2 regions of the Cellulosilyticum sp. genome follow, and region 1 is predicted to be linked to the other one. Evidence: riboswitches for the same ligand, from Rfam matches in the RefSeq annotation. Region 1 holds a riboswitch; the other holds the start of a gene.

Region 1 (7,662 bases):
TGATAGCATTAAATAGATGATAATTATTTCTAGGAGGAACTATGTTTAAGGCAATTTGTATTAAAAGCTATAAGGGGATACGAAAAGGTGAACGCATAAATGCATGGTATGGATTCAATGATAATATCTATTACTTTAGAGGATTTAAGATTTATTTAAATATGACACAAAAGGAATTTGAACAGTATTTCATGAATTTCAACAATTACTACATTGTAGAAAAGCCTGAGGTAAAGAGACGATTTAGAAAGCCTAAAAAAGAATATATGCGTGTGGAGTTTAAGCATATTCCGGAGCCATTGCTAGTAGAGTTATATAACTGTGTTTTTTCTTATATAGAGCTTTCAAGACAAATTGACCCTGGACTTATTCAAACATTTAGCTATAGTATCATAACAACCCTAGAAAAACTAGAACATTTATATACGGTACTACCTGGTGACAAATTTCTAGAAGCTATACGAAGTGCTGAACAGGTATTTAAGGGAATGTACAAAACGGCATTAAGCATAGAAATTTCATTGTTACCTCAAGCAGAGGATTACGAACAGTTGCTAAAGCAATTTAAAGAGGATGCTGAAATTGTAGGTGGATTTTTTAAAGAATTGAATAAATAAAGATAAGAAGTTATTACACTAATATTAAAGCTGTAATAACTTTTTTTAGTTGATTAATTAGGTCTGACTTGACACTAAATGGTAAAAAAAGTAAAATTTCAAAGTGGATTTATGTAAAAGTGTCATTAATTAAGAAAATTATAGCTAGGGGGGTAGAATATGGGAGAACAGACCTTAATGAAATTAAATAAATTAATTGTTTCAGTAGGAATTGCATTAGGAAGCTTTTTAAGTTTATTGGTGGGTCTACAGTTTTTAGCATTACGAAATACAGGGACTGCTATTATAAGCATATTATTATACATGGGACCTATGATTATTTGTCTTTTAATATTCAAGCGTAATGCAGCACTTGAAAGTTTTAAATATTATGGGATGATAGCGTATTTAATATTATATGTAAGTGTTGCAAAAGGCTCATTAGGGCAGCAGCTTTTTCCACTTGCTTTTGGCATTATGCTTATATTCTTTTTATATTATGATGTAAAGGTTGAATTATATCTTTTAATAGGGATTTGTAGCATTGACTTAATAATATTATTTATTAAGCTCGTACAGCCAGGTGCTGATGTTACTTTACTAATTGGTAATGAAGTAATTAATGGGATACTTTGTGTAAGCTTTGCAGCAATGTTATGGACAGTTGCTAAATTAGCTAAAGAAGACAATGATATAAAGCTCGCAACTATTGAAAAAGAGAAGGAAATGCAAGAGGTACTCATATCAGACGTACTGCAAGTTGCTAGATTAGTAGATGTTAATTGCGAAAAAGTACATGATATTGTAGATCAAGTAGCAGCCTCATCTGAAAATGTTTCAATAGCAATCGGGCAGATTTCAGAGGGTGCGAATGAAACGGCACAAAGCATAGAAAATCAATTAGAGATTACACGAAACATACATGATCAGATTAATGTAACAGCTCAGTCATTCGGAGAGATAAAAGAGGTCTTTGGAGAGTCAGAACAATACTTTAGAGAGGGAATGAAGATTGTAGGCACATTAGGCCAAAAGGCGAAGGTTACCAATACAATAAGTAACGAAACGAAGGTCGTTATGGCAGACTTTAAAGAAAAATCAATGCAGATTACTGATATAGTTGAAGTTATTACAGCCATTTCGGAACAAACGAACTTATTATCACTTAATGCAGCTATTGAGAGTGCTAGAGCAGGAGAAGCAGGTAAAGGCTTTGCTGTAGTAGCAGGAGAAGTAGGGAAATTAGCATCTCAAAGTAGTGAGTTTACTGCTAATATTGCAAATATCATCAAAGACTTACAAAGACGCACTGAAGATGTAGAAAAAAATGTAGGGCAACTCAGTGAAGTGGCTGAAGAACAAGCACAACTTATTGAAAGAACAAGAGTTATGTTTGATAAAATGATAGAAGCAATTAAAGCAATGTATGTAAAGACAGAAATCATTGATGAAAATATGGAAACTATTGTAAAGAGAAACACAGAAATTGTAGAAAACATCAATGATATTTCTTCGATTAGTGAAGAAACTACTGCAGGTTCTCAGGAGGTTGCAACTATGGCAGTTGCAAATGTAGAGTTAACTGAAGCAGCAAGTACATATGTGAAGGAACTTCTAGAATTAGCAGCAGAAATGAAAAAATATATTTAACTAAGAACACATTTACATAAATCAATTAATTAGATATGAGGTAAATAAAAACCGCTAACAGTCGATTGTTAGCGGTTTTTACATATATGTCAGTAAATTTGTATAAAATTAAAGAAAATTTATATAATATAGATAGGTGATTATGCAGCTTAAGTGTGCTACAATAAAGGTACAGAGCAGGGTAGAGTATTGAGCGTTAAGTGCTATTGTTACGGAATGTTGAACATAGACGAAAACCTAAAGGTTGCGGTTCAATACTTGCATTCACTGCAATATTATTATAAAGGCCTATATCAGTAGGTCGATATTATTATAATAACGTTGTTCCTTGTGAAAACCAGCTCCTTATAAAATTTTTAAGGAGGCATTTTTATGCAAAAAAGTAACAAAACAAACTTATTTCCTATGGCAGCAACAGCCCTTCTTGTTGCAATTAGTATTGTCCTAAGTAGTATGGTGATTTATATTCCGCTATTTGGATTCCCGTCTGTACGATTTTCTGTATCAGGTATTCCCGTATTTTTAGCAGGTAGTTTATTTGGTGGTGTATATGGTGCTATTGCAGGTTTTTTAAGTGATATCATCGGATTCTTATTTACAAGTAATGGGGCACCTTATCATCCAGGGTTTACGATTAACTCCATTTTAGTAGGTTTAATTCCAGGTGTTATTTTTGCACAGATTAAGAAAAGACAGATTACAGCATCTTTCAATAAAATTAACCTAGGCTTAGGGATAGCGGCTGCAATAGGGGCAATTATTTATATTAACTTTATTGGTATTCACGAAATCGAGAACTTAGGAACTGTTATGGGGATGCCAACTCATATTGTATTAAGTATTTTAATGGTTATAATACTTGTAGCATTAGCCGTGGTAACAGCTTTTGTACAAAAACGCTTTAGTGAGAGTGACCACTTATATGCAATTGATAAGATTATCTTTATTACAATTATCAACTTCATTGTGGTACAACTTATTTGTACACCAGTATGGCTTAATCAAATGTACAATATTCCAGTTATGGCATCTATAATGGTACGTATATTTAAATCCCTTATAGATATTCCACTTCAAGTGATGTTTTTATATATTATTTTAAAGGCACTCCCAGTAAGTATAAAAAGCAGATATATTGCATAAGTTAGGCTGTGCTAAGAAATAGAGACTACGTAAAGAAAAAGAAAAGTTAATAAATTACTTTGAAAATATAAAACAGGGTGCCACATTGTGACACCCTCTTTAAATGAAAAGAATAATGAAAGGTAAAGGAAAAATGAAAGAAAAGTTAGCACTAGAATATTTAGAAGTATTTAATGGTGGAGGTATTCGTCTTGGCCTTGAGAATATTACTTTACTTATGGAAAGGCTAGGAAATCCTGAAGATAAATTGCAAATCATTCATATAGGTGGCACAAATGGAAAAGGTTCAACAAGTGCTTTTATCAGCAATGCCCTTAAGGAAAATGGGTATAAAGTAGGGTGTTTTAATTCGCCTTATCTTGTAACACCTAGAGAAAATATTCGTATCAATAATGAAAATATTAATGAAGAGGACTTTTTAGCTTGTGTCATAAAAGTTACAGAATCAGCAAAAGTTTTAAAGGCTGAAGGACATGAACCGTCTTACTTTGAAATTATGGTAGGTGTCGCCTTTACGTATTTCTATGAAAAGCAAGTAGACTTTGTTGTACTAGAAGTTGGCTTAGGAGGGGCGTTAGATGGTACTAATGTGATTAAGAAGTCTTTAATTTCTGTAATAACTAAGATTTCGATTGATCATAAAGATTTCTTAGGCGATACATTAACAAGTATTGCAACTCAAAAAGCAGGTATTATTAAAGAAAACGGATTAGTAGTAACAGGTACACAAGATATAGAAGTAATGACAGTCTTACAAAAGGTGTGTGAGCAGCAGAATGCAAAACTCATTGAGGCAAACTGCAAGGCTGCAAAGGTAGTCAGCATTACACAAGACGGAACATGTTTTGAAATCGCAGGAGAAAGTTATCATTTAGGTCTTATTGGGGCCCATCAAGTGTATAACTGCATGATTGCATTAGAGGTACTAAATGTCCTAAAAGAAAAGGGTGTCCAGTTAGGAAAAACACAAATAAGAAGGGCGCTGAATGAAACGAAATGGGAGGGGCGTTTTGAGAAAATAGGTGAGAAGCCATTATTCTTTATTGATGGGGCGCATAATGTAGATGGCATTATGGCATTAAGAGATACAATTACGGCATTAGAAAAACGCTACACTATTGGTATAGTAGGGATTTTAAAGGATAAAGAAGTAGATGAAATGTTAGAAATTATTGCCCCTTGTTTTGAGACCTTAATAGTAACCACACCTCATAATCCAAGGGCAATGAATGCAGAAACTTTAGCTAATAAAATAAAAAGCTATGGTAAAGAAGTTTATGAAACAGGAAATATTCATGAGGCAAAAGAAAAAGCATTAGAAATTGCAGCGCTTCATGAAAACAGTCAAATTATTGGTTTTGGCTCACTTTATATGATAGGAGAGCTTAGAGGATAAGCTTTGCGCAAGGCGACAAGCCTTCTAATGAGGTGTGGGGTGGCATGGATAAGTTTAAATAATCATTTTCCATCTCCGTCGCTACGCTCCTTTTTAGTTCCTTTTTTGTGGAAAGATTTTGTATTAAGTTTGGGGTTTGGACTTATATTTAAGATGAGAGTGCGACAAAATAAAGTAGGGTGATTAATAATGATTTATGAAATCAAGGAGAGACTTAGGGCGGTTTATGAAAATGAGACAGAAGGACAACAGCCTTATGTAGCGGTGATGTCTTTAGAGGAATGGGAAGGCCAAAAGAATCAAGCGTTTCAAGGGAAAATTAGAAGCTTTGAACAGATTACGTATTGTAAAGTGGAGGAAGAAAGTGAATACCTTTGGGGAACCTTTATCATACCTGTAAAGAATAATATGAAAGAGAAAAGACGTTTCTTTTATGTTATTGAAAAAAAAGGGATTATTTTTATTGATAATACGGGAATGGTACAAAGCTTACTAAATAAAATTGCTGAAAATAAGGTTTGGAAGAAATCTTGCATTGAAAGTTTTTTATATACATTCTTAGAAAGTTTAATTAGTCACGATTTTATTTACTTACAGGAGATGGAAAATAGATTAGCAAAGATAGAAGATAGTGTGCTGAATGGTGGCCTAGATAACTTTAATCATAAAATGATGGCTTTTCGGAAGGAATTATCTATATGGCACAATTATTACTTGCAGCTTTTAGAGATGAGCCGTAAGATGCGAGAAAATGAAAGTGATTTTTTTAAGGAAGATGGTTTAAGACTATTTGAACTCTTTAGTGATCATGTGATAAGCCTTCAAAATAGTACACAGTTTCTAAGGGAATATGCCATTCAAATAAGAGAAGTTTATCAAGCACAAATTGATATTAAGCAAAATAAGATTATGGAAATTTTAACGATTGTAACCACCTTGTTCTTACCCTTAACATTGATTACAGGATGGTATGGTATGAACTTTGAATATATGCCAGAACTTAAGTGGAAATATGGTTATCCCGCAATGATTTTGGTGAGTGTTATTGTAGTTGTTGTGTGCATGTGGTGGTTTAAAAGAAAAAAATTCTTGTAGTATAGGGCTAGGCAAAGTGCTAGAAGCTGTTTGATGAAGATATGGGGGGCCCGATAAGGTTTTTGAGGGCTTCAGGCACTTTGAAGAGATACTGACGAGAGGGAGTAGTGGTGAATGTAGGGTGTGATGAAAAGTAAGGGCTGATATGCGAGGGGAAGCATGAGGCCTTTTTTGTTGTGAGAAAGTATGTACAACTAGAATAGGGAAAGTTTAAAGTATAAAAATATTATAAAAAATATAAAAATGTGTGATACAAAATGGGGATGGGTGTATTTATAGGTGAAATACTTAGCTAAGGGATTTTAGATAAAGAGGTGAATTTATGGTGGAAATAGATATAGGGAGTTATCAGTTAGGGGATAGGATTAAGAGTGAGGAAGATTTGATTTGGATTTTTGAGATGTATCAATGAAGAATTGAAAATAAAGAATTAAGGTGTATGAGATGAGGCGTTAAAAAGGCGTATAAAAGAGGGTGCAGCTAGGAAAAATTTCTGGCTACATCCTTTTTTCATATGAAAGAAGGAGTATAATAAACAATATAACTCAAAATTTTAGCAGGTTTATTAAACAGCAAGGAGTGATTAAGGTGCGTACAAACGTGGGAACATTAGAGAGATTTATCAGCAATTTATGTGGAGAGTTTAATAATGATAGGCAAATAGAGGAAGAAATGAAAGCGGGACAAGTTTCTTCGCCTAAAGCAAAGCACATTAATCAGGTGTGTAATGATAAAATTGAAAACTTACCAGATGGTTTTAAGGGATATTTTGTGATTGAAGAAAGCTATTATGAAGTGGGCGGTAGAAAAAATATTTTGCCACATTTATTTTTATTTGATTTAAATGAAGAAGGTAAGGTAGTGCTCACTTCTTATGAGTTACCAGAAGGAGTTAAAAAAGAAGAATTCAGAAATGATAATGAAGCCCTTAAGATGGATTATAATCACCTGAAAAAATCAGAAAAGTTCAATCCTATGGTATATGAAGCAAAAGAAGAGGCATTTGAAGGCGCGAGTATAAGTGATTTTGGGAATGGGCTTATCTTTACTTTAAAAGAAAAAACAACACCGAGGACTTTGGAAGTAAGTGAGATATTTGAAAGAAATGGCAAGAAAACTTTTGGATTTGATAGTCCTATTATTTACGATAGACAAGATTCATATAAAGAATCAAGAACAAGAATATAAGATGAAAATGGTTATAGGGGGAAAAAATGATACGCGATTATAAAAATTATATAAAATTTTGGCCTGAATTTAAGCAAAAATTATCAAAAGAGGAATTAGAAGAAGCATTATATTTTATTTATCATGATAAAAAGATTTTAGTACAAACTAGAGAAAATAAGTTTCAAATGCCTACTAAAGAGGTGGGAGAGCAACTTGTTAACTCCTTAGAAAATAGCTATTACTTAGGTGAGCTAGAGGGAAGGACATGTATTTGTGGGCAGATGAAAGCTGAACATGAGGTGCCAGAAGAATTTAGCTTTGTTGCCCTTAATGATGAATTATGGGAAATGGATGAGCAGCTATATTTTATTGCCATTAAGGCAATGCAGCTTATGGCATGGGATGAAAACACCAAGTATTGTGGTAGATGTGGCAACATATTTGCACGCAAGACAGATGAAAGGGCAAAGATATGCCCAAATTGTGGGAAGGTAGAATATCCTAGAATTTCACCAGCTGTTATTGTAGGTGTAAAAAAAGGAGAGGATATACTTCTTGCACATAATGCCAACTTCAAAGAAGGATTATATAGTATTATTGCTGGTTTTGTAG
Region 2 (7,662 bases), on a different contig from region 1:
GATGGCAAGACAAATTATTTCACAGCCTATATGACACTTAAAGCACGAGAGGAATAAAAAAATAGCCGCACTACTAATAGTTAGTATGCGGCTGTTTTTTTCTACACTGAAAGTCTAAGGCCATATAAGGACTTGAATCTTGTAGGGCGCAGCAGTAGATGAGCTGGTTAGAAGAAAGGTCATAAATAAGCAGATAGTTTGCATAAGAAGGATGGGTTGGCGAAAAAGTAAGTAATGTTAGAAACTCATTTTGCAATGTAGCCTTAATGAGTAACAGATTGTCTTCAGGAAGAGGAAGCTGACCAGAAGCGATAGGCCTGTCAAGAGACATATCTAACTGCGCATACTTTAAGTTGCTGTTATTTAAATGTAAAGCTATTGTTTGAAGTCCTTGAGATACAAGAAATGAAGGGGTGAAATCAAGTTTGATAAATTCTTTGGAAGTATGTGTCATATCAATGTGTATGACGCCTTCTTGAGTCGTAAAAAAGATGTGCCCTTCAGCATTTAAACTTGACTGTTCCTTATAAATGGTAAGAGGAGATGTCTGAAATTGAATAGAATCTATTACCTGAAGACTTGCAGCATCTACTATATAGCATATCCCCATATATTCTCCTACAATATCCCCTAATAAATAATAGACAGTGTTTTTTCGTACAACATGATTAAGATAAAACTTTTCAAGTGGTAGAATAGTGTCCTTTGGAAATCTTACTGTATGCGTAGCTTGATCAATAAAGTAAATCTGAGATAAGTTGCCTATAGGCGCTATAATCTCGTAATCTGCATCCTTATAATAATTATAAAAATAATTTAAAGGGATATGAGGCGTTATCTGGGTATTAATTGTTTGTAAAATGGACTGTTGTTGCTTGCGTGGCATAAAACCCTCTGTATAACTGGCGAATCTTGTGGGAACCAGGGTAAGATGATCATTCTTTAAAGCATAGCAGCGTACATAATTTTGATCACTATAGTAGAGGTTTATATCAAGAAGCTCCATTTGCTTAGGTGTAAGTAGATTAATAAGTGGCGTAAGCAGTGGCGTCGTATGGGGATTACAAAAAAGAAATCCCCGTGTAAGTACAAGTATGGATAGGATACCAATAAAGAGAAGAAAATGTTTTTTAGTGTGTAATAACTGCATAGATTACCAAACCTTTTCTGGATTAAAACCATAAATTTGTAGTACTTCTAAAAGAGGGCTACTAGCCAAACTTTTAGGGGTGACAAAAAGACCATCTTGTGCATCTAAATCATAGCCAAACTGATAAAAAGCTTGCCATATTAAAAGTGCACATTGTGTTTTTGTAGGAATCAGTGAGGAATCTGAATCTTTTTGAGCTAATAAATGATAGGTAGCACTTTGAAGGTTTGCATAGGCCGTATGAGAGATGCGATTTAATTGTTCTAAGGAGGTATTTTTTAAACGCATCATCTTAAATGTAGGATAATACTGCCATTTGCTAATGTTTTGAAGTGCACAGCCAGAGCCCATATGAATAGCTTCTAATGTTTTGCCATGGGCTTCATCAACGACAAGGCCACAGTGGCCATGATGCCAGAAGGCAGAATGAGCCGCCTTAGTAAATAGAATATAGCCATTGTGATAAGGACCAAGTTCAAAACCGATTGTATCTAAGCCATTTTGGTCAATGAGTCGTTCTTCGAAGGTGACAGGAAATATATATAGCCAACGTACTTTTTTCTTCTTGAGATAGTTAGCTTGAAATTTTAGCATTTTTTCTGTAAAATGAGGCATGGTTTGAAGTTCCTGTGTAAGGGGCTTTGCAATGCCAGTTTGCGTATAAATAAGGGCATAATCTTCATCTGTAAGCGTGCTCTTTGTAAGAATAGGAGAAAGATCTATGGCATTCACGCTAGGGGTATAAAATGCATTATGCACCGTGATATAAAAAGAAGCTGTAAGGCAAAAAACAATGATTAATAAGCTATATTTTTTTAAGGACAAGATAAAGCCCCCTTATGATACGAAATATAATCATCAATAGTATTGTTACAATATATCAAAAGTTTAACACATTAGCGTATAAATTATAGATGGTTTATGATAAAATCTTAATACCAACAGTACAAGGAGATAAATAATGAGCAGTAAAGAAACATTAATTAAAGATATTTTAAGTATCCGTAGAAGATTAAGCCGTATCCCGACGGATGAAACAAGGGAAATTGAGAGATTTGAAGAGCAGCTTAGTAAATCTCTAAGACGTGTCGACCAAGTAAGTTACCTTGCAAAGAAATTTGACTATGAAGAATTAGAAGCAACTAAAGAATCTTACCAAGGTTTATAAAAAGCATTTAGGTTTATATAAGGGGCTATTACAGCCCCTTTTCTTAGGAGGAGAAAGTTTTATGAAAGGTAAAGTGATAGGGCCAGGCCAAATAAAGGACTTTAAATGTATAGGTGCAGCTTGTGAGGATACGTGTTGTGCAGGGTGGTACATTGGCATTGATGAGGCAACTTTTAAAAAGTATAAAAAAGTCAAAGATCCAGTGATGAAAAAACGCTTTGATAAAGAATTAGTTGCAAAGGGTGCATCTGTGGAACATGCAGCTAAGATTAAACTCAAAAACAATCGTTGTGCCTTTTTATCAAAAGAAGGCTGGTGTGATATTTTCACCCAGCTAGGTGAAAGTTACTTAAGTGAAACATGTACATTGTTTCCGCGTACTTTTAATGAGGTAGGCGAGCATGTGGAATATTCTATTGCCCTTTCTTGTCCAGAAGCAGCAAGAATGATTTTATTAAATGAAGCGGGCTTTAAGCTTGAAGGAGTAGAAGCACCCAATCATTATAAAGTAAGTGGAAAACTGCCTATAAACGAAAAGAAACCTCAAAAATGGCAAGACTATTTATTAGAGATTCGTAGTATATTAATGGGGCTTATTCAGAATAGAAATAAGTGCTTCTTTGAGCGATTTAGTGATGTTGAAGACTTTCTGCTTAAGTTAGATAGTGTAAGCCGTAAACAAAGTGTAAAAGAAATACAAAACCTTTTAGTAGCATATAAGGACTTAGATAAGCTACCAGCTTCTTTAAATCATCCTTTTAAAGATAAATGGAAAAACAAAGCACTAGCGCTTGTCATGAAGCTAAAAGTTTTACGTTGCGAGAAGAAATGGCCTTCAACCTTTTATGAAAATAGCTATAATGACTTGCTTGAAGGTTTAAATTTAGTAGAAAAAGATGACTTAAGGGCTGCTAAAGTGTGTCTTGAAAAAGGAGAAAAAAATTATTTGGAGCCTTTTATGAAGACACATGGCTATATTTTAGAAAATTATTTTGCAAACTATATATTTGAGCGCCTAGTACCATTAGATGGTGAAAATGTATTAGAAAGCTTAACAAAGCTTGAAATTTATAAGCATCTTATTTTTACCCATTTAATTGCTATGGGAAATGTCAAAGAAAAAATAGATGCACATGAAGTGGTGGCATTTATTCAGGCGTTTTCAAAAGTTTTTGACCACAATGAAATTTATATGTATAAGTTACTTAAGCTTGAAAAAGCATCTAAGCAGTAAATGATAAAAATACAAAGCACTAACATTTAAAGCAGTGCTAAAAAGGAGTTAATATGGAACAACAATTACAAGGCTGTACAGCAGAAGAAATCTTTGAAAAAGTAGGCGAAGGGAAAACACTTAATACAAAAAAGAATATTTTAGAATACATGGATAAAATGCGTGAACTTAGTAAAAGTGGTGCATTAGATGAAGAGCAGATTAAAGAAGTATATGAATTCATCGAAAATAACATTATGGCAATGAGTGAAACAGTTAAAGCTAATACAATTGTTTACCTCAAAAATGAACTCAAACTTAAACTTGGTAAGTTTGCAAAAGTAAGTGCTACAAAAGATAATGCTTTTATCACTTTCTTCAAACAAACTTATGAGAGTAGTGTTAAAACAAAAGAATACACATGGGTACTTGCAGACCAAACTAAAATTAGAGAACAACAGATTTTAGATACTTTAAAAACAATCAATACTTACTGTTTCAAATCAAGACTTACAGATAGTGAGAAAAAGGATATCTATCCTATGATTGAACGTATCGTTGATACTCAGAATGTAAGACTTATTAATCAAATAAGAAGTATGGAAGGGATTCGTAAAGCATTTAGAATTAAAGTTGTGGAAGAAGAGCATCGTTATAAAATTATTAAGATAAAGAGATAATAGTGAGATAGGTGGAAAGGTCCGCAGGGGCATCCACTAGTGACTAGCTGCACTCTCCGCAATTTGTGATAGTTTAAGCTTGAATATTAAAGGAACGGCAGAATTGAGTGCGTTGGAATATGATAAAAGTACTTTTAATATATTATTAGCACATCGACCTGAACTATTTGAAACCTATGTGAAAGAGGAGATGGACTTAGTGCTTACGGGACATGCACATGGCGGGCAGATAAGGCTGCCTTTAATTGGAGGACTTGTTGCACCAAATCAAGGCTTATTACCTAAATATACAAGTGGTAAGTTTGTAGAAAATGAAACAGCTATGATAGTAAGTAGAGGCATTGGCAATAGTACTTTCCCATTTAGAGTCAATAATAGACTAGAGCTGGTAGTTGTTTCATTACATTAAAAAAGACGTTCCTAATTTTGGTACGTCTTTTTTAATGCAAGAATATTTAAGATAACAGTTACAAGTATAGAGAAACCAACTAAAACCTTGAAATATGCATGTAGGTAAATAGGTTTCTCCCAATGATTTTACATGGCTCAAAACTATGAATGACTAAAATTTATAAATGTGAAATCTATATGAGGATAATGGTCAGTAAAGATCATGTACCATTAGTGTGCGATGCGTAGTTTTGTTTTTGATAAAAGTGTTTTGGTAGCCATGAGGACGATGTAGAGTAAGATAATTTCAAATGGAAGTAATGAAATATTCTTAATGAAACGTGGTCCTATGATGGCACTGATGGCATCACCGTAGAGAAGGGCGCCCCAGTAAGTATTTAGGCAAACGTTAAGGAAAATGTTAATACAGGTTTTAGCAGAGATAGTACGCCAGATGTTGCATTTGCCTTTGTAGAAGAAGAGACCATAAATTATACCACCTAAAATAGCTGTGACGGTGTAGCCTAGGAAAAACGGACCTGTTGGTTTCAAGAAGAATTTAATGAGGTTGGCAAGACCATTTCCAATACCGGCAGCAACTGGACCATAGAACATGCCCATAAGAGCTGTGACTAGGAAACCAATACCGATTTTAAGTGTTGGGGTGATTTGAAAACTAGTGACATAAGAAACTACAACGCTTAAAGCGATGAGCATAGAAAGACCCGTTAAAGAGCGGGTGTTTGTAAGTTCTTTATAAGAGCCTACAAAAGAATCTTTAAGATTTGAAAATAATTTATTGTTCATAGCAGATACCTCCTTGTCTAAAATTTGCTGTACAAGATCTATAGGTAACTACTACCAATTCTTGAAGATGTAACAGCGGGATGCGGTGAATAAATCGCAAGCTTAAAAACTTTTCGTTCCGTTAGCAACTCCCCGTCTAATGGACACTTAACGTAAATTCACCTACTCTGCGTATGCCAGTTTATTATAGCAGATAAATGATTAAAATAAACCATAAAATTATAAAAATTAATTAAAAATGAATAATTTTGTTTATTTTAAAATAATTAATTGATAATAAGGCAGAATTTATTGCATATTATCCATAAACTTTTTGGAGTATATAATAATAAGGTGTTTCTAGTATGCTGAATATATAGTCCTGATTTCCACTGAAGGAACATATATTCTTCACCATTAATTTTTTTAGGGTATAAGTGCTGGCTGTTTAATCATTTTCATGCAGATTAATTTTAAAGGAGTGTTATGAAATAAGATGAATATTTCATAACACTCCTTTAGCATCAATAAGTTTAAGTTAACTTTAAGATATTATTCATATTTGACCCAAGGTTGCAGAGAATAAGATCTGCAAGGGCAATAGCTGCCATAGATTCTACGACAACTACGGCACGAGGCACGATGACAGGATCATGGCGTCCTGTGATTTCAATAGTTGTTTCTTCTAAATTTTTAGTGATGGTGTGCTGCATTTGAGCAATAGAAGGCGTTGGTTTAAAGTGCGCTTTAAAGAAAATGTCACTACCATCGGACATGCCGCCTAAGATGCCGCCAGAATGATTGGTTGTTTTACTTACTTTGCCATCTTTGATGCAAAAGGCATCGTTATACTGTGAACCTAAAAGCTTAGAGGCTTCTATGCCACTACCAACTTCGAAAGCTTTGACACCACCGATTCCCATGATTGCATAAGCTAGGGAGGCATCAAGTTTGTCAAAGACTGTTTCACCGATGCCAGCAGGAACGCCGCTAATGATACATTCTACACTACCACCAACGGAATCTTTTTGACTACGCATTTGTGCAATGAAATCAAGAGCTTTTTCTGCTGTTTTATTGCTTGGCATGTTTACAGGATTTTCTCTAGCCTCTAGAAGGTTGAAATCATCCTCGCTTACTTCAATAGGGCCTATAGAGCGGGTGTAAGCCGTAACAGAAATACCAAGTTCTGCAAGGAAGCGCTTAGCTACAGCGCCAGCAGCTACTCTAGCAGCTGTCTCACGGCCAGAAGAACGGCCACCTCCACGATAATCTCTAATGCCATATTTTTGATCAAATGTATAATCTGCATGGGAAGGACGGTAAACATCTTTTATATTGCTATAATCATGAGATTTTTGATTGGTATTGCGAATAAGGAGAGCAATAGGCGTACCAGTCGTAACGCCTTCAAAAGTGCCAGAGAGTATTTCAACAAGGTCATCTTCTTTGCGCGTTGTCCCAATTTGCCCATTGCCAGGCTTTCTCCTATCCATATTCTTCATAATATCTTCTAATGAAATCGGTATATTAGAGGGGCAACCGTCAATGGTAACTCCTAAGGCAGAGCCATGGGATTCACCAAAGGTAGAAACTCGAAATATTTTACCGAAAATTGAACCAGACATATAAATGCTCCTTTCTTAAAATAATAGTAAATAAAGATAATTTTAACACAATCCCCTATAAATCTTCAATGAGAAGTGTTTATAATAATAATAAATGTTCATAATAAAAGTATTATAATAACATAGATGTTAGTAAGTACTGTTAGTAGGTATTAGAAAAATGTTAAAAATAAAGGGGCAATTGTTGAAAAAATAGGTAATTTCTTGTACACTATATTTTAGAGTATAAAAAGATTGGAGATACTAGATGTATGAATTACTAAAGGTAGAAGGCCGTGCAAAAAGAGGACGCTTTCATACACCACATGGTGTGATTGAAACGCCTGTTTTTATGAATGTTGCTACAGTAGCAGCAATTAAAGGGGCACTTTCTACAGAAGACTTAGAAAGAATTGGCACACAAGTTGTTTTATCAAACACTTATCATTTACATTTAAGACCAGGGGATAAACTAATCAAAGAATTAGGTGGACTTCATAAGTTCATGGTATGCGATCGCCCAATCCTCACAGATTCAGGCGGATTTCAAGTATTTTCCCTTGCAGCAATGCGTAAGATTAAAGAAGAAGGTGTATACTTTTCTTCACATATAGATGGTAGAAAGATTTTCATGGGACCAGAAGAAAGTATGCAAATACAATCTAACA

What was found. Region 1 has a riboswitch for tetrahydrofolate ahead of AC1VAQ_RS10860 (folate family ECF transporter S component). Riboswitches for the same ligand answer to the same signal wherever they lie in the genome.
Region 2: another riboswitch for tetrahydrofolate. It lies ahead of AC1VAQ_RS12760 (folate family ECF transporter S component); the one in region 1 lies ahead of AC1VAQ_RS10860 (folate family ECF transporter S component).

Annotation. Positions count from the first base shown of each region.
Region 1 is NZ_CEVXFV010000022.1:4,995-12,656, forward strand. Features, by position in the region: gene AC1VAQ_RS10850 (hypothetical protein) at 42-617, shown strand; gene AC1VAQ_RS10855 (methyl-accepting chemotaxis protein) at 777-2,246, shown strand; THF riboswitch at 2,422-2,518, shown strand; gene AC1VAQ_RS10860 (folate family ECF transporter S component) at 2,619-3,389, shown strand; gene AC1VAQ_RS10865 (bifunctional folylpolyglutamate synthase/dihydrofolate synthase) at 3,493-4,785, shown strand; gene AC1VAQ_RS10870 (magnesium transporter CorA family protein) at 4,975-5,880, shown strand; gene AC1VAQ_RS10875 (hypothetical protein) at 6,469-7,068, shown strand; gene nudC (NAD(+) diphosphatase) at 7,095-7,662, shown strand, end outside.
Region 2 is NZ_CEVXFV010000029.1:25,469-33,130, forward strand. Features, by position in the region: gene AC1VAQ_RS12725 (acyl-[acyl-carrier-protein] thioesterase) at 1-57, shown strand, start outside; gene AC1VAQ_RS12730 (hypothetical protein) at 74-886, opposite strand; gene AC1VAQ_RS12735 (hypothetical protein) at 1,154-1,975, opposite strand; gene AC1VAQ_RS12740 (hypothetical protein) at 2,112-2,318, shown strand; gene fliB (flagellin lysine-N-methylase) at 2,380-3,552, shown strand; gene AC1VAQ_RS12750 (hypothetical protein) at 3,606-4,211, shown strand; gene AC1VAQ_RS12755 (hypothetical protein) at 4,291-4,620, shown strand; gene AC1VAQ_RS12760 (folate family ECF transporter S component) at 4,833-5,408, opposite strand; THF riboswitch at 5,480-5,580, opposite strand; gene aroC (chorismate synthase) at 5,921-7,015, opposite strand; gene tgt (tRNA guanosine(34) transglycosylase Tgt) at 7,263-7,662, shown strand, end outside.